DNA from 3 places in the Metabacillus rhizosphaerae genome. Region 3 is predicted to be linked to each of the others. Evidence: riboswitches for the same ligand, from Rfam matches in the RefSeq annotation. Region 3 holds a riboswitch; each other region holds the start of a gene.
The links. Region 3 has a riboswitch for S-adenosylmethionine ahead of WCV66_RS26010 (bifunctional homocysteine S-methyltransferase/methylenetetrahydrofolate reductase). Riboswitches for the same ligand answer to the same signal wherever they lie in the genome.
Positions count from the first base shown of each region.

Region 1: another riboswitch for S-adenosylmethionine. It lies ahead of metK (methionine adenosyltransferase); the one in region 3 lies ahead of WCV66_RS26010 (bifunctional homocysteine S-methyltransferase/methylenetetrahydrofolate reductase).
Region 2: another riboswitch for S-adenosylmethionine. It lies ahead of WCV66_RS25405 (methionine biosynthesis PLP-dependent protein); the one in region 3 lies ahead of WCV66_RS26010 (bifunctional homocysteine S-methyltransferase/methylenetetrahydrofolate reductase).

Region 1 covers NZ_CP147403.1:2,065,561-2,075,982, reverse strand. Annotated here, with positions in the region: gene WCV66_RS10115 (methyl-accepting chemotaxis protein) at 1-566, opposite strand, end outside; gene WCV66_RS10110 (FixH family protein) at 898-1,680, opposite strand; gene metK (methionine adenosyltransferase) at 1,869-3,068, opposite strand; SAM riboswitch class I at 3,288-3,431, opposite strand; gene pckA (phosphoenolpyruvate carboxykinase (ATP)) at 3,732-5,315, shown strand; gene WCV66_RS10095 (DUF2584 domain-containing protein) at 5,612-5,854, opposite strand; gene WCV66_RS10090 (alpha/beta hydrolase family protein) at 5,926-6,705, opposite strand; gene WCV66_RS10085 (ABC transporter substrate-binding protein) at 6,930-7,919, shown strand; gene WCV66_RS10080 (ABC transporter ATP-binding protein) at 7,933-8,703, shown strand; gene WCV66_RS10075 (ABC transporter permease) at 8,690-9,505, shown strand; gene ytkD (RNA deprotection pyrophosphohydrolase) at 9,639-10,112, opposite strand; gene WCV66_RS10065 (hydrolase) at 10,180-10,422, opposite strand, start outside.
Region 2 covers NZ_CP147403.1:5,362,097-5,372,518, forward strand. Annotated here, with positions in the region: gene WCV66_RS25395 (DoxX family membrane protein) at 1-231, opposite strand, end outside; gene metC (cystathionine beta-lyase) at 344-1,528, opposite strand; gene WCV66_RS25405 (methionine biosynthesis PLP-dependent protein) at 1,515-2,639, opposite strand; SAM riboswitch class I at 2,773-3,133, opposite strand; gene WCV66_RS25410 (SCO family protein) at 3,203-3,778, opposite strand; gene WCV66_RS25415 (aliphatic sulfonate ABC transporter substrate-binding protein) at 3,788-4,795, opposite strand; gene WCV66_RS25420 (ABC transporter permease) at 4,944-5,699, opposite strand; gene WCV66_RS25425 (ABC transporter ATP-binding protein) at 5,683-6,471, opposite strand; gene WCV66_RS25430 (esterase family protein) at 6,798-7,523, shown strand; gene WCV66_RS25435 (YjcG family protein) at 7,606-8,124, shown strand; gene WCV66_RS25440 (GNAT family N-acetyltransferase) at 8,125-8,550, shown strand; gene WCV66_RS25445 (DUF3231 family protein) at 8,613-9,629, opposite strand; gene WCV66_RS25450 (DUF421 domain-containing protein) at 9,784-10,422, shown strand, end outside.
Region 3 covers NZ_CP147403.1:5,487,649-5,498,070, reverse strand. Annotated here, with positions in the region: gene WCV66_RS26035 (alpha-amylase family glycosyl hydrolase) at 1-222, shown strand, start outside; gene WCV66_RS26030 (SDR family oxidoreductase) at 360-1,199, opposite strand; gene WCV66_RS26025 (MarR family winged helix-turn-helix transcriptional regulator) at 1,449-1,874, opposite strand; gene WCV66_RS26020 (FMN-dependent NADH-azoreductase) at 1,999-2,625, opposite strand; gene metH (methionine synthase) at 3,415-6,837, opposite strand; gene WCV66_RS26010 (bifunctional homocysteine S-methyltransferase/methylenetetrahydrofolate reductase) at 6,830-8,683, opposite strand; SAM riboswitch class I at 8,786-9,057, opposite strand; gene WCV66_RS26960 (hypothetical protein) at 9,086-9,139, shown strand; gene WCV66_RS26005 (YajQ family cyclic di-GMP-binding protein) at 9,305-9,796, opposite strand; gene WCV66_RS26000 (S1 RNA-binding domain-containing protein) at 9,978-10,422, shown strand, end outside.

The DNA of each region.
Region 1 (10,422 bases), 2.2 Mb from region 3:
AGATTTGCTTGTAAATCACTTGCTTTTTGGCTTGTGGATTCAATATCAGAAGCCTGTGAAACTGATCCTTTTGAAATTTCATTTAGGGCATTTCCAATTTCTTCACTAGTTGTTGTTGTTTGCTCTGATAAAGCTGAGAGCTCATATGATGAAGTGGAAATGGAATAACTTGTGTCCTTCAAATCATGAACTAAAGCTCGAAAGTCATCATTTATCTTATTTAATGATAGTGCAAGTAAACCGAATTCATCTTTTCCCTCTTTTAAAGGGTTTACAAACAAACGACCAGCTGAAATTTCAGATGAAGCAATCAGGATCTGATTTAATACTTTTAACTTTCTATGAATGAAAAAATAAAACACAGACAAGCAAACGATCGTAATAACAGCTGGTATTCCTAACAAACTCCAAAATAACCCTTGCGATTCTTGAATTTGTCCAAAAGTATTTTTCACAATAATATAGCTAAGAAGTCCAATCGTACTCGTAAGTACTACTGCTAAAATCGCAAGACAAATTTGAAATTTAACTGAAATCCTTTCATAAAACTTCATCTCTTTTTTCATTTTGTAGCCCCCACAGTTTTATGTCTTTACCTATTACATCGGATATGAGGGTACAAATGTTAACTTCTTTACTCATAAAAATCAAAATAAAATTAGTAAATGCAGAAAAATTAGTTAATAGGCCCTTTAGCCTTTTAACTAATTTTCGTTTATAGTTCAAATTCCCATTCTTCTTGCAAAAGCAAATAGAGAATAAATAACGTGTTTTCTACATTAAACACTTACCCAATATTTTACTAATGAGACAACAGGTGGATGTAAATTGTTTCAAACTATTTCAAATATCGATAAAATTCGTGTTTAATCTTACGACAAAAAGAGGTCCACCCCCTTATTGAACTTCAACTGAAGTCTCAATATGGTCATGAACCTCTCCTTTTTCAACATGAACTACTATCTTATATATACCAGTTTCTTCAAATTGATAGGAAGATGTGTACGTCCCTTTTGTCGATGCTTCTTCTGCATCAATATACTTATGTTGTTCTTCTCCATCCTTCCAAATTTCAAATCTCACCGTCGCATCTGGAAATGGTTGTTCACCCTCTTGAATTGTTGTTGATAACTGCTCCTCTTCATTTACCTTAAAATCAGATAATTCGTCTACAGTTATCGTTACACTACTATGATGGTGCCCCGCTTCTGTTTGTTCATGATGCTGGTGCTCATTCTCGCTTTCTTTTTCATCATTCTTTTCTGTAATCGTAGCTGTTGAGCCTTCTCCTACCTGAATATCTAATGATGGCATCGTATGATAACTTTCTACATTTGTATGTGCGGTTATTTTGAATGTACCATCTTCCTTAAATTGATAATTAATTCCATATGTACCTGTTTCAATAAGTTTTGCTTCAATTTTTTCTGAAACATCACCAAGTTTTATCTCAAACGTTACCTCTGCATCGTCCACTAGATCATCACCATAATATACTTTTGCAGAGATTGGTACTTCTTCGTTTTTATTAACATGTTTACTAGCAATTATTTCAACCTTTGGTGCTTTTACTTCCTCTTCAGAAGCGACTTGATGTTCTTGATGATTTGCTGATTCTTGACAGCCGCTTAAAACTAAAGAAAGGAAAATGAAGGAGCAAGTGATTATCCCTTGTTTCATATTGTATAACCTCCAAATCGTCACTCATACTATGATATAACATAACTATCATAATTAGATACGTTTTCTTTGATGCTTCAATATTTATTCACATATAGAAGAAAAAATATTCACTTATTAAGTCTTATACACTGATATAGAAAAGGGTCTGATGCAAAATACATCAGACCCTTTTCTTCTTTTATAAATTATTGATTTAACGCTTCTTTACTTAACGCTTCAGCTTTGTCTGTGCTTTCCCATGGAAGATCTAGATCATTACGACCGAAATGTCCATACGCAGCAGTTTGCTTATATATCGGACGACGTAGATTAAGCATTTTTATAATACCCGCTGGACGTAGATCAAAGTTGTTACGTACAACAGCTACTAAAACTTCTTCCGATACTTTTCCAGTTCCAAATGTATCAACTGAAATCGATACCGGTTGTGCAACACCAATTGCATATGCTAATTGAACTTCACATTTATCAGCTAATCCAGAAGCAACAATATTTTTCGCTACATAACGAGCAGCATAAGCGGCAGAACGGTCAACTTTTGTCGCATCCTTACCAGAGAATGCACCACCACCGTGACGTGCATAACCACCGTACGTATCAACGATAATTTTACGTCCAGTTAAACCAGCATCTCCTTGAGGTCCCCCAATGACGAAGCGACCTGTTGGATTAATGAAATACTTTGTATTTTCATCAATTAATTCTGCAGGGACAACTGGGTTAATAACATGCTCTTTTAGGTTACGCTGAATTTGTTCTAATGAAATTTCTGGGTGATGCTGAGTAGAAATAACGATCGTATCAATACGAACTGGTTTATCATTTTCATCATATTCTACCGTAACTTGTGTTTTACCGTCTGGACGTAAGTAAGGAAGTATATCCTCTTTACGTACTTCTGTTAAACGACGTGAAAGTTTGTGAGCTAATGAAATTGGAAGTGGCATTAATTCCTTTGTTTCATTACATGCAAATCCAAACATTAATCCTTGGTCTCCAGCACCGATTGCATCAATTTCTTCATCAGACATTAGGCCTTCACGAGCTTCAAGTGCTTGGTCAACACCCATAGCGATATCGGCTGATTGCTCATCAATTGAAGTAAGAACTGCACAAGTTTCTGCATCAAAGCCATATTTAGCTCGTGTATAGCCAATACCTTTAATTGTTTCACGAACAATTTTTGGGATATCAACGTATGTAGTTGTTGTAATTTCCCCAGCAACTAAAACTAATCCTGTCGTAACAGACGTTTCACACGCTACACGTGCATTTGGATCTTTTTCAATAATTGCATCAAGGATTGAATCTGAAATTTGGTCACAAATCTTATCTGGATGGCCTTCTGTTACAGACTCAGAAGTAAATAAACGTTTTTTAGTCATGTTAAAGTTTTCCTCCTCATACTCATGTTCAAATTGATCCGGAACTCTTCCTTTTACCTAAAAGAATCACGCTGGCATGTTTTGTGAACAGAATTATTATGTACCTCTACCACATGCTTGTCCTGGTAAAACTCTAATGAAGAAGATACGCTTATTTTCTGTTATCAAAAAAACCTTTCCCTAAATGAGGAAAGGTTTGTTATCGTTCATAGCCTTTCGCTCTTATCGATCAAGGGCTTTCGCCTTGCATCAGGTTAGCACCTTTGCGTCGGAAAATGTCATTTGGGCATAATCGCCGCTTTCCTTTGATAGCAGGTTGCTGGGTTTCATAGGGCCTGTCCCTCCACCAGCTCGGGATAAGAGAATCCGTTCAAGGACATATCATAGCGCACTGGGGTAATGGTGTCAACAAAAAACAGCAAGTTATCAGAGATTATTTCCTATTAATTTTCATGATTAATCTATTCATTAGTGTTACCCATTTTGTTGACATATTATTAAGTTTCTTTTTGAAGTATAAAAATTGCTTTCTAAACTTTTTTTCAAAAAACACACACGATTAGTATGTTCAATTAAATATAATGTGTTATACTATTTAAAACTAAGTCAGAATTTTGTAATATATCTTTCTACGTTAATTTTTCGAAAAGGATGGTAATGGGGATGAATATTGTGGAGATGACAAATGAATTAGCAGAGTTGTTAAAAGGGGATAATGCAAGACATAATTTATCAGTTGCTCAACTTGTGGAAAAAGTACTTAAACGCAAGGAAGGGATTTTAACCTCAACTGGTGCAATCCGAGCGACTACTGGAGCATATACTGGTAGGTCTCCACAAGATAAATTTATCGTGAAAGAAAGTTCTATCGAAAATAAAATTGATTGGGGCATTGTTAATCAACCTATTTTAGAGGCTGACTTTGATAAGCTTTATAGTAAAATGATCAACTACTTAAAGGAACGAGAAGAATTATACATTTTCAATGGTTTTGCCGGTGCAGATAAACGCTATCAGTTGCCTCTTCAAGTCATAAATGAATATGCTTGGCATAATTTATTCGCACAGCAGCTTTTTATAAAAGACAATGAAAAATCGATTACAAATGAGAAGCCTTTTACTATTCTTTGTGCACCACACTTTAAAGCTGATCCTGCTGTTGATGGTACAAATTCTGAAACATTTATCATTATTTCATTTGAGAAAAGAACAATTTTAATCGGTGGGACAGAATACGCTGGTGAAATGAAAAAATCTGTCTTTTCAGTTATGAACTTTTTGTTACCAGAAAACAATATTCTTTCAATGCATTGCTCAGCAAATGTTGGTTTTGAAGGTGATGTTGCTTTATTTTTCGGTTTATCTGGAACTGGAAAAACAACCTTGTCTGCTGATCCTAACAGACGATTAATCGGTGACGATGAGCATGGCTGGTCTACTTCTGGCATCTTTAATATTGAAGGCGGTTGCTATGCGAAATGTATTAATTTATCGGAAGAAAAAGAGCCCCAAATTTTCAATGCCATTCGCTATGGTGCCGTTTTAGAAAACGTTGTTGTTGATAATGAAACTCGTGAAGCTGATTATGATAATTCCTTTTTCACTGAGAATACAAGGGCTGCATATTCGTTAGATGCTATTGATAAGGTTATTACACCTAGTATAGCGGGACATCCACAAGCAATTGTTTTTTTAACTGCAGATGCATTTGGGGTTCTTCCTCCAATTAGCAAGTTAACTAGAGAACAAGCAATGTACCATTTTTTGAGCGGCTATACTAGTAAGCTTGCAGGAACTGAGCGAGGAATTACCGCTCCTGAGGCAACCTTTTCAACTTGCTTCGGTTCACCATTCCTACCATTACAAGCCACTCGCTATGCGAACATGCTTGGACAAAAAATTGATGAACATGAAGTTCAAGTATTTTTAGTTAATACAGGCTGGACCGGTGGTGAATATGGCGTAGGGAATCGAATAAAGTTACAATATACAAGAGCAATGGTTCAAGCTGCAATTGAAGGAGATCTTGATCATATTGAGACGGTAACTGATGAAGTATTTGGCCTCAACATTCCAATACACGTTCCAGGTGTTCCGGATGATAAACTTCAGCCACATCTTACTTGGAGCTCTAAGGAAGCTTATGAAAAGAAAGCAAAAGAGCTAGCATCACAGTTTAAGAAAAACTTTGAAAAATTTGCACATGTTTCCCCTGAAATCCAACAATTTGGTGGACCTATAGGTTAAAAGAATTGGAGGCTGACTCAAAAGCTAATGAGTCAGCCTCCCTTTTATTTAAAGAGATATTAAACTGATAATTGATAACTTAAGTTATATTTCAACATAATAATTTTATCCTAACCTGCAAACAAAAATTCATGATATTGTAATTTTTCAATTTCACTTCAGGATTAATTTAGGCTCTTTCCTAAAAATAGTAGTTTTTTAAATAAAAACTATTTCAGGTTGATTGGAACACTATAAAACAAATAAACCAGGTGAAAAAGCTAATTACTTTTTCACCTGGTTTATCTTTTGTTTTATTAATTCGTTGAATTAAGGGCAACTAACCGATATGTTACAACTGTTTTATTTTCATGAAGCTGAAGTTTTTCTACAATAGCCTCACCAGCAATTTCTCCATCCTTCGTTTTTCTAACCTCTAACGGAATATCGATCGGATATATTCTATATCCTTCTTTTGTTAAAAGAAATACATTTTCTTCCACTCGTTGTTCTTTACCTTTTGTTACAATCATTGTATTGAATTCAACAGGCATTCCCAAAAGAAAACCTCCTTATTGGTACATTTCATTTTATTTTATTTTACCACCTTGTCCTGACAAGAAAAACTAATTTATTGTTTTTTCATCCAGGAACATAGTCTATGTAGTGTTTCACGGTTTATTTTAGGAGGAAAATAATGAGTAAATCCCTTAAAGTACCAGCTTTCAACTTGTTTATTTAATTCCTTTAATCTTTTTTCAAGCCTGTATGCATGCTCAACTGAGACATTTTTATCCTTAACTCCGTGTATAATTAATACAGGTGGATTCATGTTTTCTAATTCGTACAAAGGTGTTCTCCACATATATCGATTCGGGAATTTTGTAGGTGTACCACCAATAACTCTTTTCATCATTCGACGTAAATCCTCACGCTCAACATATGTTAAAAACATATCAGAGACTCCACCCCATGTAACAACAGAACGCACATCTTCAGCTAAAATACCAGTTAATAATGCCATAACACCACCTCTTGAAAATCCAAAAACATGGATACGATGTGAATGCACATTTGGATGCCTTTTTAAAAGTTCGATTGCTGAGATGGCATCATAACGATCATCTCCAGCAAAGTCTTCATTCCCTTCACCACCTTGATTACCTCGGTAAAATGGTGCCATTACGATAAAACCTTCTGAGGCAAACTGAATTATTCGTCCTACCCTTACCGTACCAACATTTTTAATCCCACCTCGCAAATATAGAAATCCATCATAGCACCCAGGGGTATTAGGCTCTGCCAAAAGTCCTTTTACTTTTAAATGATTTGAAAGATAGGTCACCACCCAAAGTCGAATATTTGGATTTGGAGATGGATATTTTACCTTACTAAGTATTTCACCATTCATCTACTGTTCACTCTTTCTCTCGCAAATTCATCGATATTTAATAACATACCCTAATTCTGTACGTTACTAAAAGAATAATAGGCATTCACACATTTTTTTGAAATTCATAAATTATTATAAATTCACAACTTTGCCTTAGTTTATCAGCATCTATCGTCGATTTTGATTTAAGTTCCGGTGAAAATAAAAAATTTAAGATGCAGTGCATCCAGGAGGTTCACAACATGAAAAAATGGCTGCTATTGGTTATTCTTCCGCTTATTATTGTATTGCCACTTTCAGCATGTAATCAACAAAAGACAGAAAAAATTAAACTTGCAGAAGTTACACATTCCATTTTTTATGCGCCTTTATATGTCGCGATGGCAGAAGGTTTTTTTGAAGAGGAGGGCCTTGATGTCGAATTAACGACAACCTGGGGTGGAGATAAAACGATGACTGCACTTCTCTCAGATGGAGCAGATATCGCATTAGTTGGTTCAGAAACATCGATTTATGTTCATGCGCAAGGGTCGAGTGATTCTGTGATAAATTTTGCTCAACTTACACAAACAGATGGCACCTTCCTTGTAAGTCGTGAAAAAATAGACAATTTTAAATGGGATCAATTAAAAGATAGTACGTTTTTAGGACAAAGAAAAGGTGGAATGCCACAAATGGTTGGTGAATTTGTCTTAAAACAACACAATATTGATCCAAAAACTGATCTAGAACTTATTCAAAATATTGATTTTGCCAACATCCCAAGTGCCTTTGCCTCAGGAACTGGTGATTTTGTTCAATTATTTGAACCAACAGCTAGTATCTTTGAAAAAGAAGGAACTGGTCATATTGTTGCTTCCTTTGGAACAGAGTCCGGTAAAGTTCCTTATACAACATTTATGAGCAAGGAGAGCTTTTTAAAAGAAAATGAAAACTCAGCAAGAAAGTTTACAGCTGCAATATATAAAGCACAGCAATGGGTACAAGAAAAAAGTTCAGCAGAGATTGCTAAATCAATTGCCCCGCAATTTGAGGATACAGAGCTAGAGCTTATTGAAACGGTTGTGGAACGTTACAAGGAACAAGGCTCCTTTTCAACAGATCCTATCCTAGATGTAGATGAATGGGATAATCTACAAAATATTATGGATGAGGCTGGAGAGCTACCAACGCGAATTGACTATGACACACTAGTGAATACCATATATGCAGAAGAAGTGGTTGAAAAGTAAGGAGGATCATTACATGTCATTCTTATCAGTAGAGCATGTTCATCATGTTTATTTTTCCAAGGATTCAGCAACTGTTGCCCTTGAAGATGTAAAACTTAATGTAGAGGAAGGGGAGTTCATCTCCTTCCTTGGGCCAAGTGGTTGTGGAAAAACAACTCTTTTATCAATCATCGCTGGTCTTATTAAGCCAGTGGAAGGTACTGTAACAATTGCCAATAAAATCATTACAAAGCCTGATTCAATTATTGGCTATATGTTGCAGCAGGATTATCTATTCCCTTGGAAAACAATTGAAGAAAATGTCACTTTAGGGCTGAAAGTTATTGGTCAAAAAACAACTGAAAATAAACAAAAAACGTTAGCTCTTTTAAAAGAGATGGGCCTTGAAAATGTTGAAAATCAATATCCCAGTCAATTATCAGGTGGTATGAGACAAAGAGCGGCACTAGTTCGAACATTAGCAACAAATCCGAAAATACTTTTACTTGATGAGCCCTTTTCAGCATTGGATTATCAAACAAAACTAAGACTTGAAGACTTAGTTGTACAAACGTTAAAAGATTATAAGAAAACAGCCCTCCTCGTCACCCATGACATTGGCGAAGCAATCGCGATGAGTGATCGTATTTACGTATTTTCCGCCAAGCCAGGAAGGATCAACCGGACATATTTGATACCAACGGAACTGAGAGAACTAGCACCGTTTTATGCTAGACAACACCCTTCGTTTTCGAAGCTATTTCAGCAAATTTGGAAGGAGTTGGATCAGTTTGAAACAGAATGAAACCATTGATTTCCTTCACAAAAATTACAAACGTGGTCTTGATAAGGAAAAGAAATGGATACGATTTTATCAAATTCTCATTTTTATCTGTTTCTTTGGCTTATGGGAAATTGCCGGTCGTAGAGAATGGATCGATCCGTTATTATTTAGTTCACCCTCTAAGATATGGAATCTGTTAGTGACAAAACTAAATGACGGTACCCTTCTTTCACATTTAGGAATTACTCTATTTGAAACAATTTTAGGTTTTATTTTGGGCACATTACTTGGTGCATTACTTGCAGCGTTGTTATGGTGGTCTGCTCGGCTTTCAAAAATTTTAGATCCTTATCTCGTTATTCTAAATGCAATGCCTAAGGTAGCACTTGGTCCTATTCTGATTGTTGCTTTAGGACCAGGGTTTATTTCCATTATCGCAATGGGTACGATTATATCCGTTATTATCACAACAATTGTTGTGTTCACATCGTTTAAAGAGGTTGATTCTAATTATTTAAAGGTACTCAAAACATTTGACGCATCTAAAATGCAGCTATTTAAAGAGGCAGTACTTCCAGCATCATTTCCAACAATAGTATCAACCTTAAAAGTGAATGTTGGATTGTCTTGGGTAGGGGTTATTGTTGGAGAATTTCTTGTTTCTGCAAAAGGACTTGGCTATATGATTATATATGGTTTTCAAGTATTTAATTTTACGTTAGTTCTCTTAAGCCTTCTCATCATTGCTTTTTTTGCAACGATTATGTACCAAGGAGTGGAGCTTTTAGAAAGACGCTTTGTTAAGACCGAAAAAAAAGGCTGACATAGGGCAGTCCCTCATTTTCAATTTGAGGGTCAGTCGTAGGTCAGTCCTTATTTTTTCACATTTTTAATTTGTTAAACTTGGTTGTTGATTTCCACTGCTGGCATTCCCGCAATCAACAAAGTGTTAGATCCTACATTTTAAATCTCTTCTTAACTTCTTTAAGACTTCTTTTCAATACCTCATCCTTCATAATGAAGCTATACCTTCTGTCCTTTTTTACTCCTTCTGGAATCTCTTCCATTAGAACAGGACCATAAGTTTCATAATAACCCTCTTGCTCAATAAGCTCACTTATGGTTGCATAATAAATATTTTTCACAATAATCTTTTCTTTTCCCATAACCTTGTATTGACCTATATATTCAATGGTTTTGACAATACCGCCTGTTTCCTCTTTAACTTCTCTAATAGCAGCTTCATTTGCAGTTTCGTTTAGTTCTACCTTTCCGCCTGGAAACTCAAAACCTCGGTCTGAATGCTTTGTTAATAACCATTTATCTTCATACCGACAAACAACCCAGACATGCTTAGGGTTAGCTGCAAAAGGATGGTCTTCAAATGATAATTGTACTTCATTGTGATAATAATCGATAAACCGATACATAATATATCCCTCAATTTTTTCCTAATCTATTCAAATCTTATCACAATGTTTTATCTCTGTATAAGGTTTATTCTTGTTCTTCTATTCTTGAAATAAGTCCTTGTGTACGAATATGCTCTTTCGCTTCCTCATCTCCAAGCTCATAAATCATTTTGTAAATAAGCTTATTTGTATCATCTATCGCATCATTTTCACGATCATAATGATACTGAACATATGGTGTATGAGCACGAAAAAACCCTTTTATATCTGAGGAATAAACCTGATCGAAATATTGACGTAGTTTAATGACCTCATCGTCAGTTGCTTC
Region 2 (10,422 bases), 130 kb from region 3:
ATCCAGCCTTGATGCTAGGGGAATATCCATTACTTTACTCATCACCTGAGATAAAACAGCCAGTAAAACTGCGCACAGTAATGAAATCGTAATGAAAAGTGGTGATAAAATCTCCTCTATACTAACCTTTTCAGGTGCGACTTTAGCAAACCATTTAACATGAGCATGTGTAAGCATTGGAGGTAGTAGTACTGCTAACAAGAGTAACAACAATGATACCAATTTTTTCATTTAAGAAACTCCCTTTTTGAGGTATAAACTTAGTTTGTTACATTTTTCAATTTGTATGTATTTTGGAGCTTATCTTCTCTATTAAAAAAAACTGACCCAAATAGAGTCAGTCCTAACGAACACTTTCTTTCTTATTAACTTGTGGTAGCTTCTCTAATGCTTCAGAAAAATCTTTAATTAGGTCATTAACATTTTCTAAGCCGACACTTAATCTAAGTAATCCATCTGAAATTCCTCGTTTTTCACGTTCCTCTGGAGGCATTGCTGCATGTGACATTTTTGCAGGGTAGGATAAAATTGATTCAACCGCACCTAAACTTACTGCAAAAACCGGCAGTTTAACTTGTTGAACAAGCGTCTTCACTGCTTCACCATCAGCAAGCTTGAATGAAAGAACGGCACCTGCTCCATCTGCTTGGTATCGTTGAGTTTCATGTCCTGGGTGAAAGCTTAATCCAGGATAATAGACTTCTACAACCTTAGGATGTTCACTTAGAAACTCAGCAATTTTCAGAGCAGATTCAGAGGATTGCTTCAAACGAACATGTAATGTTTTTAATCCTCTTAACACAAGCCAAGCATCTTGAACACCTAGTACTGCTCCAAATGCATTTTGCAGTTTGTATAGGCGATCACCTAATTCAGTATCCCTCACAACAGCAAGACCTGCAAGGACATCACTATGACCTGCTAAAAACTTTGTCGCACTGTGTAACACAATATCTACACCTAACTCTAAAGGTCTTTGTAGCTCTGGTGTCAAAAATGTATTATCTAAAAACGTTAGACAGTTATTTGCCTTCGCAAGGTTCACAATTCCTCGAATATCTGTAACTTTCAACAACGGATTTGAAGGTGTTTCCATGTAGATTACTTTGGTATTCGGACGAATCTTTGATGCTACTTGATGAAGATCTGTCATATCAACAAAAGTATGCTCAATCCCGAATCTAGTTAGAACATCTGTTATGATTCGAAAGGTTCCACCATATACGTCCTCAGTCACAAGGACATGATCACCTTGGGAAAGAAGCAGGAATGCTGTTGAAATAGCAGCCATTCCTGAAGAAAATGCCAAGCCTTTTGTTCCACCCTCTAATTCTGCGATCGCTTGCTCTAACGCTTCTCTTGTGGGGTTACCAGAACGTGCGTAATCATATTTCCCAAATTCATCTATATCAAATTGATGGAAAGTTGATGAATGGTGAATTGGAACACTAACAGCACCTGTACCTCTATCTACCTTTGATTCATTATGCAAAAGTTTTGTTTGAAACGACCAATCATGATTGCTCAATTGCTTCAGCCCCCTTCATTTGTTTAAAGCTCTGAGCTAAATCTTCGATAATATCCTCAGCATGTTCTACACCTACTGAGAAACGCAGTAGTCTATTACACACACCATTTGCCATTCTAATTTCCAATGGAATGTCCATATGTGTTTGGGTTGCAGGGTAGGTAATAAAACTTTCGATTCCACCTAAGCTTTCCGCAAAAGTAATCGTCTTAAGGCTTTTTAGAAATGGATTCACCAATGTTTCATCCTGCAAACGGAATGACAGCATTCCACCTTTTCCTGGATATAAAACATCGAGAACATCTGGATGTTCTTCTAAAAATTGTGAAACGGCTTGAGCGTTTTGCTCATGCTGTCTCATGCGAAGTGATAATGTCTTCATTCCTCTCATTAAGAGCCAGGAATCAAACGGTGATAAAACCGCGCCGATCGCATTTTGATGTTGGAAAAACTCATCGCTTAATTGCTCACCCTTTGTAACAACTAGACCCGCAAGCACATCATTGTGTCCACCTAAATATTTTGTTGCACTATGGATCACAATGTCAGCTCCATCAAGGATTGGTGTTTGAATAATAGGTGTATAAAATGTGTTATCAACAATCACTAATAAATTATGTTTCTTAGCTAACGTCGCAAGCTCTTTAATATCAGCTTCCTGCATTAATGGATTTGTCGGTGTCTCGATAAATATCGCCTTTGTTTTTTCAGATATTAATTTTTCTGTTTCTGCTGGGTTTGTGAAATCATCATATTGAAATGATAAACCGTACTTTTTCCATTCTCTTTCAAATAAACGATAAGTTCCACCATAGAGGTCAGATGATACGATAAGTTCATCACCACTTTGGAATAATGCCATAATCGTTTGAATAGCAGCCATCCCTGAACTGAATGCAAATCCACGATCACCATGTTCTAAATCGGCAATGGCCTTTTCAACTAATAGTCTTGTAGGATTTCCTGTTCGAATATAATCAAAGCCAGTTGATTCTCCGATTCCAGCATGTCGATAAGCTGTCGAAAAATAGACTGGCGGATTTACCGTACCTGTAACATTTTCACTTCGATTTCCAATTTGCGCTAACTTCGTTTCAATTCGTTGACTCATGTCTGTCACCATCCTAAGTTAAGGTTATTTTTCTTGATTATGCACATGAGAGGAAGCACATTTTTAGAGACTTTCAAAACAAATTAAAAAGCCTTCCCCGGTAAGAAGAAGACTGTGTATTTGAGTGCGCTTCTTCTTATCTCTCAAGCATAATGCTGGTGTGGCTTGCTGGATTTAGCACCTTGGCACGTAGAAGATCTTGGGTGGAGCTTAAAAGTAGTTGAATTGCAATTAAACTTAGGAAACTCTATAAGTTGTTACAGCACGCAAGTGCTTGCGGCTTGCACTAGCAAGCCTGCACCAGATAATAAAAAATGCTTCGAACAAACAAGGAAGCTTTGTTCGATTCATTTTTTATTATCTGGCGGTGCTGTAAAAAACTTACTTAAAGTTTCGCTTAAGATTCGCAAATCAACGGTTACGAGATCTTCACTCGTTTTGAACCGGTTGCTGAGGCTTCATAGGGCCAGTCCCTCTGCCTCTCTTGATAAGAAATGTATGAAATTTTTAATGTTTACTTTTTTTTACTACTTTACATGATTCGAGTTGAGATTGCAACACAATTATTGTAATAGTTTGATATCTTCGACAATTTTTTCATTCGGTACTTCTGATACACCTTCATATTGTTCGAGTATCGTGTTGCCTTTCATAAGATAGATTGATGTGCTGTGAACGAATTGGTTTGAGCCTTCTAGTTTTGCAGCAGGCGCAAGAAAGCTAGTGTTTGAGAAGGATTCAATTTCTGCTTGTTCATAGCCAGTGAGAAAGTTCCAATTTTTAAAATCGGCACCGAATTGTACTGCAAATCCCTTTAACACTTCAGGTGTGTCATGTACTGGATCAATGCTAAAGGAGACGAGCTCAACATCTACTTTTTCGTCTTGTAATTGCTCTTGAAGTGTTGCGATATGTGCGGTCATTGGTGAACAAACAGTATCACAATTTGTGAAAATGAACGTAGAAAGCCAGACTTTATCTTCATAATCTGACATTTTTACTTTTTCTCCAACTTGATTAACAGCATCTAAAGGCTCAACTGTCCCGTTTAAAGAAAAATGCTCCTCTAGGTTGATAGACTGTGAACAGCCTACCAACACTAGAACAGCAAGGAAAGTGATAAAAACAAGTTTTTTCACGATTAACGCCTACTTTGTTAAGAATTGAGTATCGATTAGATCACTAAATTCAGGTTTTTCTTTAAGAAATTTAAGCTCAAATGAAGAATTTGCAAATTCTTGTACAACCTCTGCATTTACTTCTGTTGTATACGTTACACGCTCCCAAGCACTGTCAACGATTGCTGGATCAAGCTCTTGATCTGTAATATCTTTGATCGCTTTAATTGCAATATCACGTGCCTCTTCACGGTTTTCATTAATAAAGTTAACACCTTTTTCATGTGCTTTTACAATGGCTGCAACTAGTTCTTTGTCTTCTTCAATTAACTTTCCGCTTGTTACTAATACAGTATTAGGAAGTGTTGTTCCGTAAGAAATTTCATCCGTATCAACGATCACTTTCGCTCCATCATTTACAAGCATAGATGCCCATGGTTCTGGAACTGCAGCAAGATCAACTTTTCCTGATTCAAACATTGCTCCATATTGAGCTGGGTTACCAGTTACATGCTTTAATGTTCCACCAATACGTGCTGATGTAATGCCGAAGTCTTGAAGGAATGTCTCCATTTGAACATCATGTGTGCAGCCTACACCAGGTGTAATAAATGTTTTACCTGTTAAATCATCAATTGATTGCACACCACTTTTTTCAGATGCAACGATAACTGTTCCACCTGAAGATGCTCCTGCTAGAATCTTCACATCTGCTCCGTTTGCATAGTTGTTCATAACAGGGCCAGGGCCAACTAAACCTGCATGGATATCACCTGTTTTTAACGCAGTCATAAATGCTGCTCCATCAGGAAACGTTTTATACGTTACTTTTACATCTTCCCCTAATGCTTCTTCAAAATACCCTTTTTCCTTAGCGATCATCGCAGGTACGTGATCAATATTAGGAAAATAACCAATTACTACTTCCTTTTTACTATCACTTCCACTACCATTTGAACCTGTATTAGCCGTCCCACATGCTGCCAATACACCTACTAATAAAACCGATATAAGTGCAAATAATATACCCTTTTTCATGTTAAAACCTCCGTCTCTTTTTAATTAGTGTCTAGCTCCAGCGCCTAGCCCCTCGAGTCATAAGCCACTCATGAATTGAAGGTAAAAAACACCTTCATTTCATGAGCGTCTTATTTGCCTGAGGCTGATCAAGGCCATTCCGCTTTTCTTAATTATCTAAACCCCATTTTTTCATAACGCTTTTTTCTACTCTTTGGAAAAATAATAGATCAACAATGACCCCGATGACCATAATCATCATCATGATCGCGATAACTAAACTCATATCGCCAAAATCTGACGCGAATTTCAGTTTATAACCAAGTCCTGGTCCAGTACTTAATAATTCACCGGCCATCAATGCTCTCCATGCAAACGCCCACGCTAATCTAGTTCCTGTTACAGCATAAGGAATTGAGGCTGGAAACATGACCTTCCAAAACAAGCTAAATCCTTTATAATCCATCGTTTGTGCCGCTTTTATATAAAGTGGGGGCACATTTTTTAAACCTGTTCTCATGTTGATTGTCATCACCAAGGTTGCACCTAACACGATAATAAACGTTACTGCTGCTTCATTAAGGCCAAACCACATGATTGCAAGTGGCAGCCACACAATACTTGGTACAGACTGTAATGCGATGATAAGTGAGCCTAATGTTTCATCAGCTGTTTTTGATTTAGCTAAGAACACACCAAGGATAAGACCTAGCGCTAATGCAATGGCTAAACCTATCGCTAATCGTCTAAAGCTTGCCACTAAATCGTAAACAAGTGTTAAATCAGCAAAGCCTGTGTAAAGTGATGTAAACACATCTGTTGGTGCAGGCAGCAATGCAGGTGATATTTCTAATACAATCACTGCAACCTGCCAAACAACTAACAGAATTCCGTAAAAAAGTATTCGTTTAACGACTGGTTGCATACTGCTGCTCCTTTTCTATTACTTTATCAATCTCAGACTTAAGTAAGCCCTTAATTCTGTCTTCATATTTCACGAGCTCCTCACGCGCTTGTTCACGTGGTCTTGGAAAGTCAAGCTCAATAACATCTAGTATCCGTCCTGGCTGTGTTCCCATAACAACGATGCGATCTGATAGTTTAAGTGCCTCATGGATACTATGTGTAACAAACAAGATTGTTTTCTTTGTTTCTAGAAAAACTTCTTCTAACACCTCATGTAATCTTGAACGTGTTTGTTCATCCAATGCACCAAATGGCTCATCCATTAGTAACAAGGCTGGATCCATTGCAAGTGCACGAGCAATCGAAACACGCTGCTGCATCCCACCTGATAACTCGTGTGGTGAATGCTTTGCATAAGGACTTAATTGTACGAGAGATAAATATTTATGTGCTCGTTCCAGTGCATCTTTTTTCGATAGTTCCTTGCGTAGTGGAAACATAACATTCTCTTCTACTGTTAGCCATGGAAATAATGCAGCCTGCTGGAAAACCATTCCTCGTTCCTTACCAGGGCCCTTTAATTGCTTTCCCTGTAAAATAAGTTCACCCGTAGTTTGCGGTGTTAACCCAGCAACAATTGAAAGCAAAGTGGATTTCCCACAACCCGAAGGTCCTAAAATCGAAACAAACTCGCCTTCCTTTACTTGTAAATCTATATCAGTTAAAACAGTTTCAGCTTTATTTTCACGGTTTTTAAATTGTTTTGTAACCTTTTCAATTGATAAAAACAATTCCCTCACCTGCTTTTCTTTAATTCTCATCTTTTTTATCGGATTAATATGATTATTATATAAAGATCTGAGAAAATGTCAATGGTTTGAATTGGATATCCTCAATTTGTTCATTCAGTTCAGGTTTCTTTCCTTTATGTATAATAAGGACTTTAATGAAAGTAAATAATCAAAAGAAGAGGATCGTTTGGAAAATGGAAAGGAAACAATATATTAGTCATTAGTTGTGATTGCCAAGTAATCTAGGATAAAATAGAAAAGGGTTACACATCTTTTTATTTTATCCGTGTATTCTCGGCTAACGTTACTGCCTCAGGAGGTTTAACATGAGCAAACAAACAGGTATGATTAAGGAACATCTTTTTTATTCAACTGCGCTTCAGGAAGAATTAACATTACTAATTTATCTCCCAGAAAATTTTTCACCACTATATAAATACAGCTTGCTTATTGCACAGGATGGCCAGGATTATTTTCGGCTTGGCCGTGTAGGGAGACAGGTCGAAGCTTTAATGAAAAATGAAGAAATTGAAAATGTTATCGTTGTTGGAATCCCTTATAAGGATGTAGGCGACCGCAGGGAAAAGTACCATCCAGATGGAGCAAAATTTTCAGGCTATGTTCGATTTTTAGCACATGAGCTTGTGCCATTTCTTGATCAAGAATTCCCTACCTACCAGGTAGGCTACGGGCGAGCACTTATCGGAGATTCACTAGGTGCAACGGTTTCATTACTTACTGGCTTAGCATATCCAAACACATTTGGAAAGCTAATCCTACAATCACCATATGTGAATGATGCAGTGTTACAGGCTGTGAAAGAATTTTCTTCACCTTCTCGTCCAACTATTTTTCATCAAATTGGGAAAAATGAAATAAACGTTAAAACTACCGATGGAGAAATTCTCGACTTTATTACACCAAATCGAGAGTTGAAAACAGCTATTGCTGAAAAAGGTTTTTCCTATACATACGAGGAATTTGATGGTGACCATACATGGAAGTACTGGCAGCCTGCTTTAACACCGATCTTACGGGAAATGTTTGAGTAAGAACTGCTATCATTTCGTACGTATGTTTCTTTTTAAAAATTTGATATACTATCCTTAAAAGAATCGATTAGGAGGGAATGACATGAACTACGGAATTGCCCTTTTTCCATCAAAAAAATTACAAGATTTGGTGAATTCTTATCGTAAGCGCTATGACACAAATTATGCATTAGTTCCACCACATTTAACACTTAAAACAGCTTTTGAAGCGACTGTTGAGAACTTAGAACAGATTACAAAGGAACTTCGTCAAATAGCTGATAAATCTGCACCTCTAACCATTTCGATTAAAAAGGTTAGTTCTTTTTCACCGGTTAATAATGTAATCTATTTAAAAGTCGAGCCAACTGAAGAATTACAAGAATTACATGAGAAGCTTCATACAGGCTCACTAGAAAGTCAGCCAGAATATGCTTTTGTCCCACATATTACGATTGGACAAAATTTATCTGATGATGAACATTCAGACGTATTAGGTAGTCTTAAAATGTTAGAAATGAAGCATGAGGAAGTTGTTGATCGCTTCCACCTACTATATCAACTAGAAAACGGAACTTGGACCGTATATGAAACATTCTTACTAGGAAAGGATTGCAATTAATTGAACGTTAAGCAAGTTACAACTAAAGACCAACTCGAGGATGCCTATTCAGTAAGACGCACAGTATTTGTTGATGAACAACAAGTTCCCGAAGAAGAAGAAATTGATCAATTTGAAGATGATGCTACACATATTGTCTTATATGACAATGAAGTGCCCGTTGGTGCCGCTCGTCTTCGTGTATTAGATGGGATTGGGAAACTTGAAAGAATTTGCGTTCTTTCATCCAGCAGAAAAAATGGTGCTGGCAAATTACTTGTTAACAAGCTAGAAGAAATTGCAATCGAACAAGGTGTCAGCAAACTTAAGTTAAATGCACAGACACACGCGATTCCATTTTATGAACGATTAGGGTATGAAACTGTATCTGATATTTTTATGGATGCTGGTATCCCACACGTTACAATGATTAAACATGCTAATTGATTAGCTTTTTCACATACTAAAAACGAGCTTGGATAACCAAGCTCGTTTTTACGTTTTTCACATTAGCTTTCTTCTTTTCTTGCCAATTTTTCCCGATCCTTCATCCCTGGTGGCTCCTCAAGCCACTGATTTTTTATCATAATTTCAGCTCCAGATTTTGCAAATTGACCTATTTCAACTGATAGACGTTCATAATTAACAATAAGGTCATATCTTTGACTTGCCGCAGCTGCCGTAGCGTAGTTACCAGTACCAGCAGCACTTAACTGAGCCATGTGAAACATCATTAGTTTCTCTGAAAAAATTTGTGTTGTTGAATCCGTAATACTAATATTCGGCGAGCCAGGTGACACAAGATTGCTTTCTGCTAAAGCTGATGTAAAGATCTGAACATGCTTATATGAAATTTCTTTTCCTCTTAACATATACTCTTGAACATCTTTATTTTGTGATGTTTGTGCAAAGCTTAAACATAATCCAATCCCAATCGAATTGGTTTGGATATTCAAAAACAGATGCGAAATTTCGATTGCATTTAGCGGTCTTTCCTTTGTAAATGGATTTATACCACCTAAATACTTCTTATTGTCTATATAATCTGTTTTAGCTGGTACATCTATATAAGGGGCTCTAACAAAAATCCCTTTCGAAAGGGCAAGTTCAATTGTCTGATTATATAAGTTTGAAACGTCAGAAAGTCCATTGGTAAACATTGTTCGTATATCATATCTTACACTGACAGAAACGAAGCCACTAAACGCAAGCATCGCTAATTTCGACATATGGTTCACATAGATAAGACAAAATGAATCAGAAAATATCTTTGGTGCATCCATTTTTACATCATCATTTGTAAAACCGTTTGGTATTGCAAAATTATCCTTTTGAAAAATATCTGAAAGGATTTTTAGATTCTCATTAAATATGTTATACGTAGTCTGAATCGCTTTTTTTATTTCTGGATCCTCAATATGTTTCAACATATGTCCTACAACACATACACTCATACTTGTATTTAAATATGCAGTCCAGAGAGAAGCAATTTCTGGTGCTGTAAGCTGTGTATGACTCTCTGACATGTTTTTTCCTCCTAAGATAAATAAATTAGTTAGAGATATTCTTACCCATTTTGGTTCAAATTATTTATTTGTTAAAGTTCTAATAATTGATCATAAAAAAAGCTGAACTGGAAAAAACTATTTCATGTGTTAATGATATCGGAGGTTATATTACATGCATTATGCACAAATTTCCATTGAGTTAGTTTTAGGGTTCATTGCACTTTTTGTAATTACAAAAATATTAGGTAAAACACAAATTACCCAAATTACTACATTTGATTTTATTTCTGCATTAGTTTTAGGAGAACTTGTCGGTAATGCAATCTTTGATGATAAGGTTGGAGTTGTCAGAATCATTTATGCAGTTGTAATCTGGGGACTGCTCATTTTCATTTTGGAAATGATTACACAAAAGTGGAGTAGTACACGAGGCTTATTAGAAGGTAGGCCTACGATTATCATTCATAAAGGGAAAATTTTAAAAGAAAGTCTAAAAAAGAGTAAGCTAGATGTCAATCAGCTACAGCATCTAGTTAGGTCCAAAGGTGTATTCTCTATCCGCGAGCTAGAGTACGCAGTACTTGAAACAGACGGAACGGTCAGTATATTAAAAAAAGCTCCTTACGAAACACCTTCCAAAAAAGATCTACAAGTGAATCTTGAACAAGTTAATCTTCCAATCACCTTTATTAGTGATGGCAAGGTCATTAAAGACAACCTTATAGAAGCTGGTTTTAATATGACCTGGTTAGAACAACAGCTAAAACAACACAACATTTTTCGTGTTGAAGAAGTCATGTTCGCTGAATGG
Region 3 (10,422 bases):
GCAGAAAATAAGGAGCTTCAAGGCTTAGTGACAGGTGATTCCTTTGAAGAGCAAAATGGAGAATATGAGTTTATTATCGACCGCGAATTAGCTGAGGTTTATGAATTGAAAGAAAAACAGGGCCTGAATTTACCGCTAATTAGTGTATTTATCGTTGTGCCAGTTTTGTTTGTTTTATTTTTAATTGCTGCAAAGAAACGTGGACAAAAGAATATTTCATAACTGGAAAGAGTTGATAATAAATCAGCTCTTTTAGTTCTGCAAGAGAAGGGTCAGACCATCCATCTCTTTGGTGAGTTAAAAGAACAGTTGGATGGTTCAGACCCTCTTGATTTCGATCAAACTAGCGCTTTAGATTATTACCCGTTAACTATTTTTCCACCGTTCACATGAATCATCTGGCCTGACATGTAAGAAGAATCATCACTTGCTAAGAAAACATAAGCTGGAGCTAATTCTTCAGGCTGTCCAGGTCGTTTCATTGGAGTGTTTGCTCCAAATGTAGCTACTTGATCAGCCGGGAAAGTAGAAGGGATTAATGGAGTCCAAATTGGACCAGGTGCAACAGCATTTACACGAATCCCTTTACCTGCTAGAGAGAGGGCTAAAGATCTTGTAAAGGTTGTGATAGCACCTTTTGTAGCTGAATAATCAATCAACTGCTCATTACCCGCGTAAGCAGTAACAGATGAGGTATTTACAATCGCACTACCCTTCTTTAAATGTGGAAGTGCTGCTTTTGTTAAATAAAAGAAAGAGAAGATGTTTGTACGAAATGTTCTTTCAAGCTGCTCACTTGTTATGTCTTCAATGCCTTGTTGTGGATGCTGTTCAGCGGCATTGTTTACTAAAATATCTAATCTTCCGAATGTGTTCATTGTTTCTGAAACGATTTGCTGACATACCTTTTCATCACCAATATCACCTGAAATAAGCAGGCACTTTTGTCCTTGTTCTTCAACGTGCTTTTTTGTTTCGTCTGCATCTTTTTGTTCATCTAAATAGGAAATAACAACATCTGCGCCTTCTTTAGCAAAAAATACGGCAACAGCTCGTCCAATTCCACTATCCCCGCCAGTAATAATCGCTACCTTGTTTTTAAGTTTCCCACTCCCGGTATAGGTTGAATCATCAAATTTAGGTGTTGGATTCATCATATCCTCATGACCTGGCTGTACATCTTGATGCTGTGGCGGCATTGTTTGTTTCGGTTGATTTTGATTGTTACTCAATATAATTACCTCCTCGAATTAACTGCCGTATAGTAGTATGTGAAAAAACATCTAAAAGTATGTTCTAGTGAAGTGGTTTTGATATTCCCGAAAAAAGGAGAGGGTAAACACACAGTAGGAAATGATGTAGCGATAATAACTAAGAAAACTTGTGGAAATAAAAAAAAGAAACCTGAAACTTAAACGTCAGATTTCTTTTGATATAAAGGTGTAATATTATTGCAAATTCTCCCTCATTTTAGAAAGAATCGTTCTTAATTGAATAAGCTCTTCCTCAGATATATTTTCACAAAGAATTTCGTGAAATTCTTCTGCAATAGGCAGGACATGTTCACTTAGATTCCTACCTTTTTCTGTTAGATATAACCTTTGCGCGCGACGATCTTTTGGACAGATTACCTTTTTCACAAACCCCTTTTGTTCAAGACCTTGCGACATTCTAGCAATATTCGTTTTATCTTTATTTAGCTTAATTGAAATTTCATTTTGGCTGAGTCCATCTTGTTCCCAAAGTAACATCATGACTAAATTTTGTTCTGGTGCAATGTTAAAGGGGGCTAATTTCTTTTTCACATAATTTGTAAACATTAGATCTGAATGATGGATAAATATACTTATATAATCATCTAAAAATAGCTTCATTACATCTAATCTCCTAAATTGTTACTTGTTATGAATAAATTTACTTACAAGTATACCTTATATCAATTTATAGGAAAATAGAATCAGACCAAAAAGTAAGCCTTTTGGTCTGAGGAAGAACTGTTTAAAAAGTATTTGCAGCTGTTGCAGCTTCTCTTATTCCATTTTCAATAATTTCACTAGCTTGTTCAGGGAATTGATTATGTCCTTCAATGATGATGTTAGTAACATTGTTAATACCAAAGAAATCTAAAATTGTTGTGACATAGTTAACAGCCATTTCTTTAGAAGCAGCAGGTCCTTCTGAATACACGCCACCTCTTGCATTAAGAAGAGCAACTTTTTTATCAGATAGTAAACCAACAGGTCCCTCTGGCGTATATTTGAACGTTGTTCCAGCTTGGCATAGATAATCCATATACGTATGCAAAACAGCAGGGACAGCAAAGTTCCAAAGTGGAAATGCTAATACAATTTTATCTGCAGATAAAAACTGGTCTAGATATTTTTTGACAGTGACTGTAGCAACTTGTTCATCAGAAGATAACTCGATACCCTTACCTAATTTAAACATTCCATTGATCATATCTGCTCCATAATAAGGTAAGTTTTCACTGAATAAATCAAGCTCTGTGATTGAATCTTCTGGATGGGATTCCTTGTAGCTTTGTAAGAAAGCCTCATATAATTGAACACTAACAGCCTGTGATACAGGACGTGAATTTGCTTTAATAAATAATACGTTTGACATAATTGTTTCCTCCAATTTTTGTTGTTATAGCAACTATTTTAAATAAGAACTCTGTCTAAGAGAAAACAGAGAAGATGGCAATTGGTTGCTATAGCAACCGGTTGTTTAATTTCATGTTATTTTTTTTGTTCATCAAAGTAGTTGCTACACTTTCTTTTTAACATCCTTGATTTTAGTTAGTTAAACTCTTTATGTCAATTGTTTAGCTCGAGTTCAAAACAATATCCACAATTGAACGAGTCCTTAACTTCTAAGGAATAGTATAACTGTTATTTTAAGAAATGAATTCATGTGATTGTCGGAAGTTTGCTCATTAATTAGACTTAAGACTTTTGATGTAGGTCAAGGTCAATACATGGGTTTGGGTTTACCGATTAAAATAATTGAACTACAAAATCTAAAGATTGAACCATTTGAAGCGAGGATTGAACCAGTTTTGAGCAAAAATGAACCATAGCTTAGCTGAGCTGAGCACCTTGGATGAATCACTAGAACAAATAATTGAACCAGAAAATCTAAAGATTGAACCATTTGAAGCGAGGATTGAACCAGTTCTGAGCAAAAATGAACCATAGCTTAGCTGAGCACCTTGGATTGAATCACTAGAACAAATAATTGAACCAGAAAATCTAAAGATTGAACCATTTAAAGAAAAGAATGAACCAGTTCTGGGCAAAAATGAATCAAGCTTGAGCCAACTGTTTTCAACAGCAAACCTCTCGTTCGTTTTTATAAATTCATTAGAATAAGCCCCGAAACGTAAAGTTTCGGGGCTTTTCTTCAAAAGTATTACATTACATTAAAATATCTTGCTTCCGGATGGGCTACGACGATTGCTGTAACAGATGCTTCAGGCTCCATCATAAAGCCTTCTGTTAGCTGAATTCCAATATCTTCAGGTCTTAATAGCTTAAAGAGTTTTTCTTGATCTTCAAGGTCAGGACAGGCTGGATAGCCAAATGAATACCTTTGACCTTGGTATTTAGCTGAAAAGCGCTGATCCATTGTAAAGTCAGGGGCATCAGGGAAGCCCCAACGATCACGAACAAGCTGATGTGTTCGTTCTGCTAGTCCTTCTGCAAGCTCTAGAGCAAGAGCTTGAACAGCATGGCTTTTTAAATAATCGCCTTGTTCCTTAAAGCCTTGTGCTAACTCGCGAATTTGGCTACCTGCTGTAACTGCAAACATGGCTACATAATCAAATCCATCTTCCTGCTTAGGGCGAACATAGTCTGAGATACAACGGTATGGTAGTTTTTCTTGTCTTGGAAAATCAAATGTTTCCAAAATTGAATTTGTGTTATTTGGATCTAAAATATGCAATTTATTCCCTTCGCTATAAGATGGATAGAATTGATAAGCAACAGCTGGCTTAAACCAATTCTTTTTGGCGCCATCCTTTAATAGGTCTTGAATTAACTCAACTAATTCTAATGCTTTTGGATCTTTCTTTTGCACTAATTCCTTGATTTTTCCTTTTAGTCCAAGATGGTGTCCAATTAGCATTTGCATATTTATATATGGAATAATTTGAGTTAGGTTAATATCTTTAAGCAGATGACGTTTTGTATCAACTGGTGTAAAGATTGGTGCTTCACTAAGGTTGCCACGCTTTTCTAATAGCTCAGTAACAGCTTTCGATTGTGCACTTTTTGGTTTCGATTCTTCAGTAACTGCCGCTTCTTTTTCAGCAAACAGCTCTGGAGTAGTCCGCAATTGATTTGCCAATGATAATCCGTCCATTGCATCTTTTGCGTAAACAACTGGACCCGTATATTGTGGAGAGATTTTCATTCTCGTGAATTTTCTTGAAAGGGCAGCTCCACCTACTAAAATTGGTACGTTGCAATTAGCTTCATGTAAGTCCTGAGCAGTAATGACCATTTGCTGAGCAGACTTTACTAAGAGCCCTGACAATCCAATAATATCGGGATTCTCATCTTTGACTGCTTGAATAAGTGTTTGAGGTGTTACTTTAATTCCCAGGTCAATAACCTTATAACCATTATTACTTAAAATAATGTCCACCAAGTTTTTACCGATATCGTGAACATCACCTTTAACAGTTGCTAATAAAATTTTACCTTTTCCACTATCGTCTTTCTTGTCCATAAATTGTTCTAAATAAGATACCGAAGCTTTCATTACTTCAGCACTTTGTAATACTTCAGCAACAATTAATTGATTGTCATTAAACAAGACACCAACCTCGGCCATTCCAGCCATTAGGGGTCCGTTAATGATCGAAAGGGGATCAGGGTACTTTTTAAGAGCTAATTCTAAATCTGGAAGAAGACCTTCCTTTGTTCCTTCAACGATATAAAGAGCTAGTCTTTCCTCTAATGGAAGAGATTTTACTGGCTTTTTGTTTTCCTTTTTCTTCCCTCGATAAAATGCAGTAAACGCAGCAAGTGTTTCATCCGTTGTTTTAAATAACAGATCTTCTGCTTGCTTGATTTCTTCCTTTGGAATCGAAGCAAAACGCTCTAATTTTTCGGTGTTTACGATCGCATAATCAAGTCCTGCTTGTGTGCAATGGTATAAATAAACTGCATTCAATACTTCACGTCCAACAGGAGGAAGGCCAAAGGATACATTACTTACACCAAGGATTGTTAAGCATTCTGGTAAGTGTTCCTTTATCAGTTGAATACCACGTACTGTTTCATTTGCAGATCCAATATATTGCTCATCACCAGTTCCAACTGGGAAAACAAGTGGATCAAAGATTAAATCACTCGCCTTAAGACCATGTTTTTTGACAAGTAAATCATGTGAACGAATCGCAACCTCAAGCTTCTTTTCAGCTGTTAATGCCATCCCAATTTCATCGATGGTCCCTACAACTAAAGCTCCACCATATTTTTTTACAAGGGGAACAATTGCATCAAAGCGTTCTTCACCGTCCTCAAGGTTTATTGAGTTGATGATAGCTTTACCTTGAGAATATTTTAATGCTCTTTCGATGACATTTTCATCTGTTGAGTCAATAACAAGAGGGGCCTTTACCTTTTTAACAACCTCTTGAATGAATGCTTCCATATCTTCAAGTTCATCTCTGTCAGGGTCTGCTAAGCAAATATCGATAACATGTGCACCATTTTTCACCTGTGCTCTAGCAATTTCAGAGGCTTCTTCAAATTTTTGTTCTGCAATCAACCGTTTGAATTTACGAGAACCTATAACGTTTGTTCTTTCTCCGACAAATAGTGGACGCATGCCATCTTCATAAAGAAGGGCATCGATTCCAGAAACAGTGTGACCACTTGAAACGTCTTCGATGCTCCGTGGGTTGATCGTTGCTACAGCATCAGAGATGGCTTTAATATGTTCAGGAGTTGTTCCACAACAACCGCCTACAAAATTTAGCCAGCCTTGTTCAGCGAAGCCAACAAGTTTTTTGGCAAGTGACTCAGGTGATTCATGGTAATTACCTTCTTCATCAGGTAAGCCAGCATTCGGATAACAACTTACAGCTGTATTCGCTAATCCGGATAATGTACGGATATGGTCTGTCATAAATTCAGGACCTGTTGCACAGTTTAGACCAACCGAAATTGGTTTCATATGCTCTAATGAGACATAAAAAGCCTCAATATCCTGTCCTGCTAATGTTGTACCCATTGGTTCAATTGTTCCTGAAACCATAAGTGGAAGCTCTTTACCTGTTGTTTCAAATGCCTTTTGGATGCCTAAGAATCCAGCTTTTACATTGAGCATATCCTGGCTAGTTTCAAGGAGAAGTAAGTCAGCGCCACCGATAATTAATCCTCTTGCTTGTTCTTCATAGTTATCGACTAAAGTATCAAATGTTGTCCCACCAGTTACAGATAACGTTTTCGTTGTTGGACCCATTGCTCCTGCAACATATCTTGGTTTTTCAGGTGTGGAAAATTTATCAGCTGCGTTTTTTGCAATTTTAGCTGATTCAATATTAAGTTCAAGGGCGAAAGAACCTAGGTCATATTCATCTAAAACAAGACAAGTAGCTCCAAATGTGTTTGTTGAAATGATATCTGAGCCTGCTTCAAGATAGGCTTCATGAATCATTTCAATTGTTTTCGGTGCTGTTAAAGTTAAATATTCATTACAGCCTTCGTAGTCTTCACCACCAAAATCATCAGGTGTAAGATCAGCAGCTTGAATCATTGTACCCATTGCACCGTCAAGTACAAGTATCCGTTTTTTTATTTCATTTTTGATGCTACACATGTGTAATCTTCCTTTCAGCCAGTTGTTTTTCCTTCTCATGGATGTAATTGGTTAGCTCCACTGTAAGGTCGTACTGTAAAAATGGAGTTATTAAATAAATTCCATTAAATAAATCAAATGCTGTATCAATAAGATCCTTTGCAATGGCTAAGCCCTCTTGGCGGGCTTGTTCCTTATCTGTTCCAGCTGCTGCCATTTTTTCACGAATCGAATCTGAAAGTTTAATTCCAGGAATTTCATTATGAATAAATTCTGCGTTACGGCTTGATGTCAATGGCATGATCCCGATGTAAATAGGTGCTTTTAAGTTTCTGGTTTCCTCATATACATCTACAATTTGCTGACTTGAATAAAGAGGTTGTGAGATAAAATAATCTGCACCATGGGCAATTTTCTTTTCAAGTCTGACAACAGCCTTATCTAAGTGACGAACATTTGGATTAAAGGCAGCCGCAACTGAGAAGTTGGTTTTTTCACCTAATGGTTTACCGGAGTAAGAGACACCTTCATTGAATTGTTTAATTAAACTGATTAAATCAAACGAGGAAACATCATAAACAGAAGTTGCCCCAGGGAAATCACCAATTTTTGAAGGGTCACCAGTAATTGCTAGTACATCAGATAGTCCTAATGAATGTAAACCCATTAAATGAGACTGTAAGCCAATTAAGTTTCGATCACGACATGTAATATGAATTAATGCTCTGCCACCTGTTTTTTCTTTTGCGAGTATTCCGGCAGCTAGGTTACTTACCCGTGGAGAAGCAAGCGAGTTATCTGCAAGAGTCAAAGCATCGATACCTGCATGATGAAGCGCTTGTGCCCCTTCAAGGAATTTATTCATTCCAAGCTTCTTCGGTGGGTCAAGCTCAACAATAACTGAACGTTTTTCCTTTACAATCTCCTGAAGTGGAGGAAGTGTGTCAGTATTACTAGATGTGATATTTACTTGTACTTGCTTCGGAACTCTTACCTTTTTATCTGTAACAGGAGCAAGATGCCCTACAGCTTCAGCGATTGCTTGAATATGTTTTGGTGTTGTTCCACAACAGCCACCAATTAGGCGAACACCTTGGTCTCTAAATTTCAGAGCGCTCTCCTTAAAGTAACCTTCATCAGATTCATAAACAAGACGACCTTCATTTAAAGCAGGTAAGCTACTGTTCGGGAATACAGATAGATAGGCTGACTCAAGAAGTGGAACCTCCTCAAGAGATTGAATCATATGGTATGGACCTAAACGGCAGTTTAAGCCAATTACATTTGCACCAAGCTCTTCGAGAGTTGAAAAAGCATCTGTTAATGCTGTTCCATCTTGTAAAACACCTGCTTCATGGAGGGATACATTGGCAATGATTGGTTTATTTGTTTCCTTTTTTGCAATTTGGAGTACTGTTTTCATTTCCTCTAAATCATAGTAGGTTTCAAGTAATAGGCCGTCTACATCTTCATTTAGTAAGATAAACAACTGCTCTCTAAAATTGCGTTTAATTTCTTCAAGTGTATGGGCACTTTTTTTGAAGGAACGAACTCCGCCAATAGTTCCAAATACATACGTCGAAGAAGTAGCTGCTCGTTTGGCAATTTCAACAGCAGTTTTGTTAATTTGTCTAATTTCATCCTCTAGGCCGTAACGTGAGAGTTTAATATCATTTGCCCCATAGGTGTTCGTCTGAATTAGGTTAGCACCGGCTTGAATATATGCTTGATGAACGCGCTTGACATCATCAGGTTTTGATAGGTTTAATTCTTCAAAACAACGATCAACACCATGGGAATAAAGCATTGTTCCCATTGCACCGTCCCCAATTAAAATCTTACTTTTTAAGTCTTCCAAAAAGCTCATAGAAAAGCCTCCGATCTATGTAGTAGTGTGAGGAGAAAAGATGAATCGAAATAATAATAAAAAAAGCCCTCTTAAGAAGAAGGCTGAATGATTCAAAGCTTCCCCTTATCTTTCAAGCATCTTACATGCTTAGCTGGAATTAGCACCTTGGCACTCGGAGGATAAGTAGGATAGATTAAATTGTTTAGAAAGGTTGTAAACCATACTGTTGTTTGTTTTCTATCCGCACCTGCAAGCTTTGTAGATGCGGATAGAAAACAACTTAAGGTTTATTTTCTTCCTTTGAACAATCAACTAAAATCCAGGTCTTCACTCGTTATGGACCGGTTGCTGAAGCTTCATAGGGCCAGTCCCTCAGCTTCTCTTGATAAGATATGAAATTATTGTATTTACTTTAATATATTGAAAAGTGTTACAACTAATTTATCTAATATTATGAAAAATATCAATAGTTAAATGATATTTTGGATAAAATTAAGTGTGGGAAAAGGTGGTAATCAAGTTTTGAAACGTAAAAAAGGCAGTTCATGTGACAACGATTTGTTTGATGAACTGCCTGGGAAAATCATATAAGATTACTTTTGGTAGGAACTTTGACATCCAGCTCCAGCGCTTTTGTTTTTAGCGATAATTAATAAACTGTACGTCAATTGGTAGGTCAGCTTCTCTTATTGCAGCAATGACTTGTTGTAAATCGTCTCGGCTTTTTCCTGTTACACGAATTTGATCATCTTGAATTTGAGTTTTCACCTTTAAGCCAGCGTTTTTAATAAGCGTATTTATTTTTTTTGCATTTTCTTTATCAATCCCAGAAACTAATTCTGCTCTTTGACGAACTGTTCCACCTGAGGCATTCTCAATTTTTTTATACGAAATATTTTTAATTGGTACATTTCGTTTAACAAGTTTTGATAATAGGACATCTTTTAGTTGGTCTAGCTTATACTCATCGTCTGAGACTAAAACTAGTTCTTCTTTTTCTAATGATATATTACTTTTGCTCCCTTTGAAATCATAACGAGTAGCAATTTCTTTCATTGCTATACTAATTGCATTTGTTACTTCAGGGAATTCAATTTTGGATACAATATCAAATGAACTATCTTTCGCCATATTAATCCTCCATTACGTATATAATATGGTTAGATTATAGTAAAATAAAACAATGTTCACAACTTTTTAAACGCTCAGATGATTATTGAGTATAATTGTTTGCTGAAAACGACGTATAAATGATGAGAAAGTGAGAACTAATAATATTTTCACTTAAATGATGAAAGGAACGATAAATGATATGATGCCAGGCACATTTGCAATATTAACGATAGATGAAAAGGTTGATTATGGATACTTCTTAACAGATGGAGATGAGCGCGTACTATTACATAAAAGCGAAGTGATAGGAGAAATCGAGGTTGGAGAAAAAATTGAGGTCTTTTTCGTGATTGATGCTCAAGAACGATTGTATGCAACAATGAAAAAACCACTGATTACGGATCAATCATATGGTTGGGTCGAAGTGGTAGATGTAGTAGATGATATGGGGGCATTTGTGGATATTGGCTTGAGTAAGGATGCTCTTGTTGCAATGGATCACCTCCCGTTTTTAAGAGAAGTATGGCCTAAACCAGGGGACAAGCTTTATTGTACATTAAAGGTTTCAGGAAATGGCCGTTTTTTTGTTCGCCTAGCGACAGAGGAAATTGTTGAACCTCTCTTTAAAGATGCTGATCGTTCGT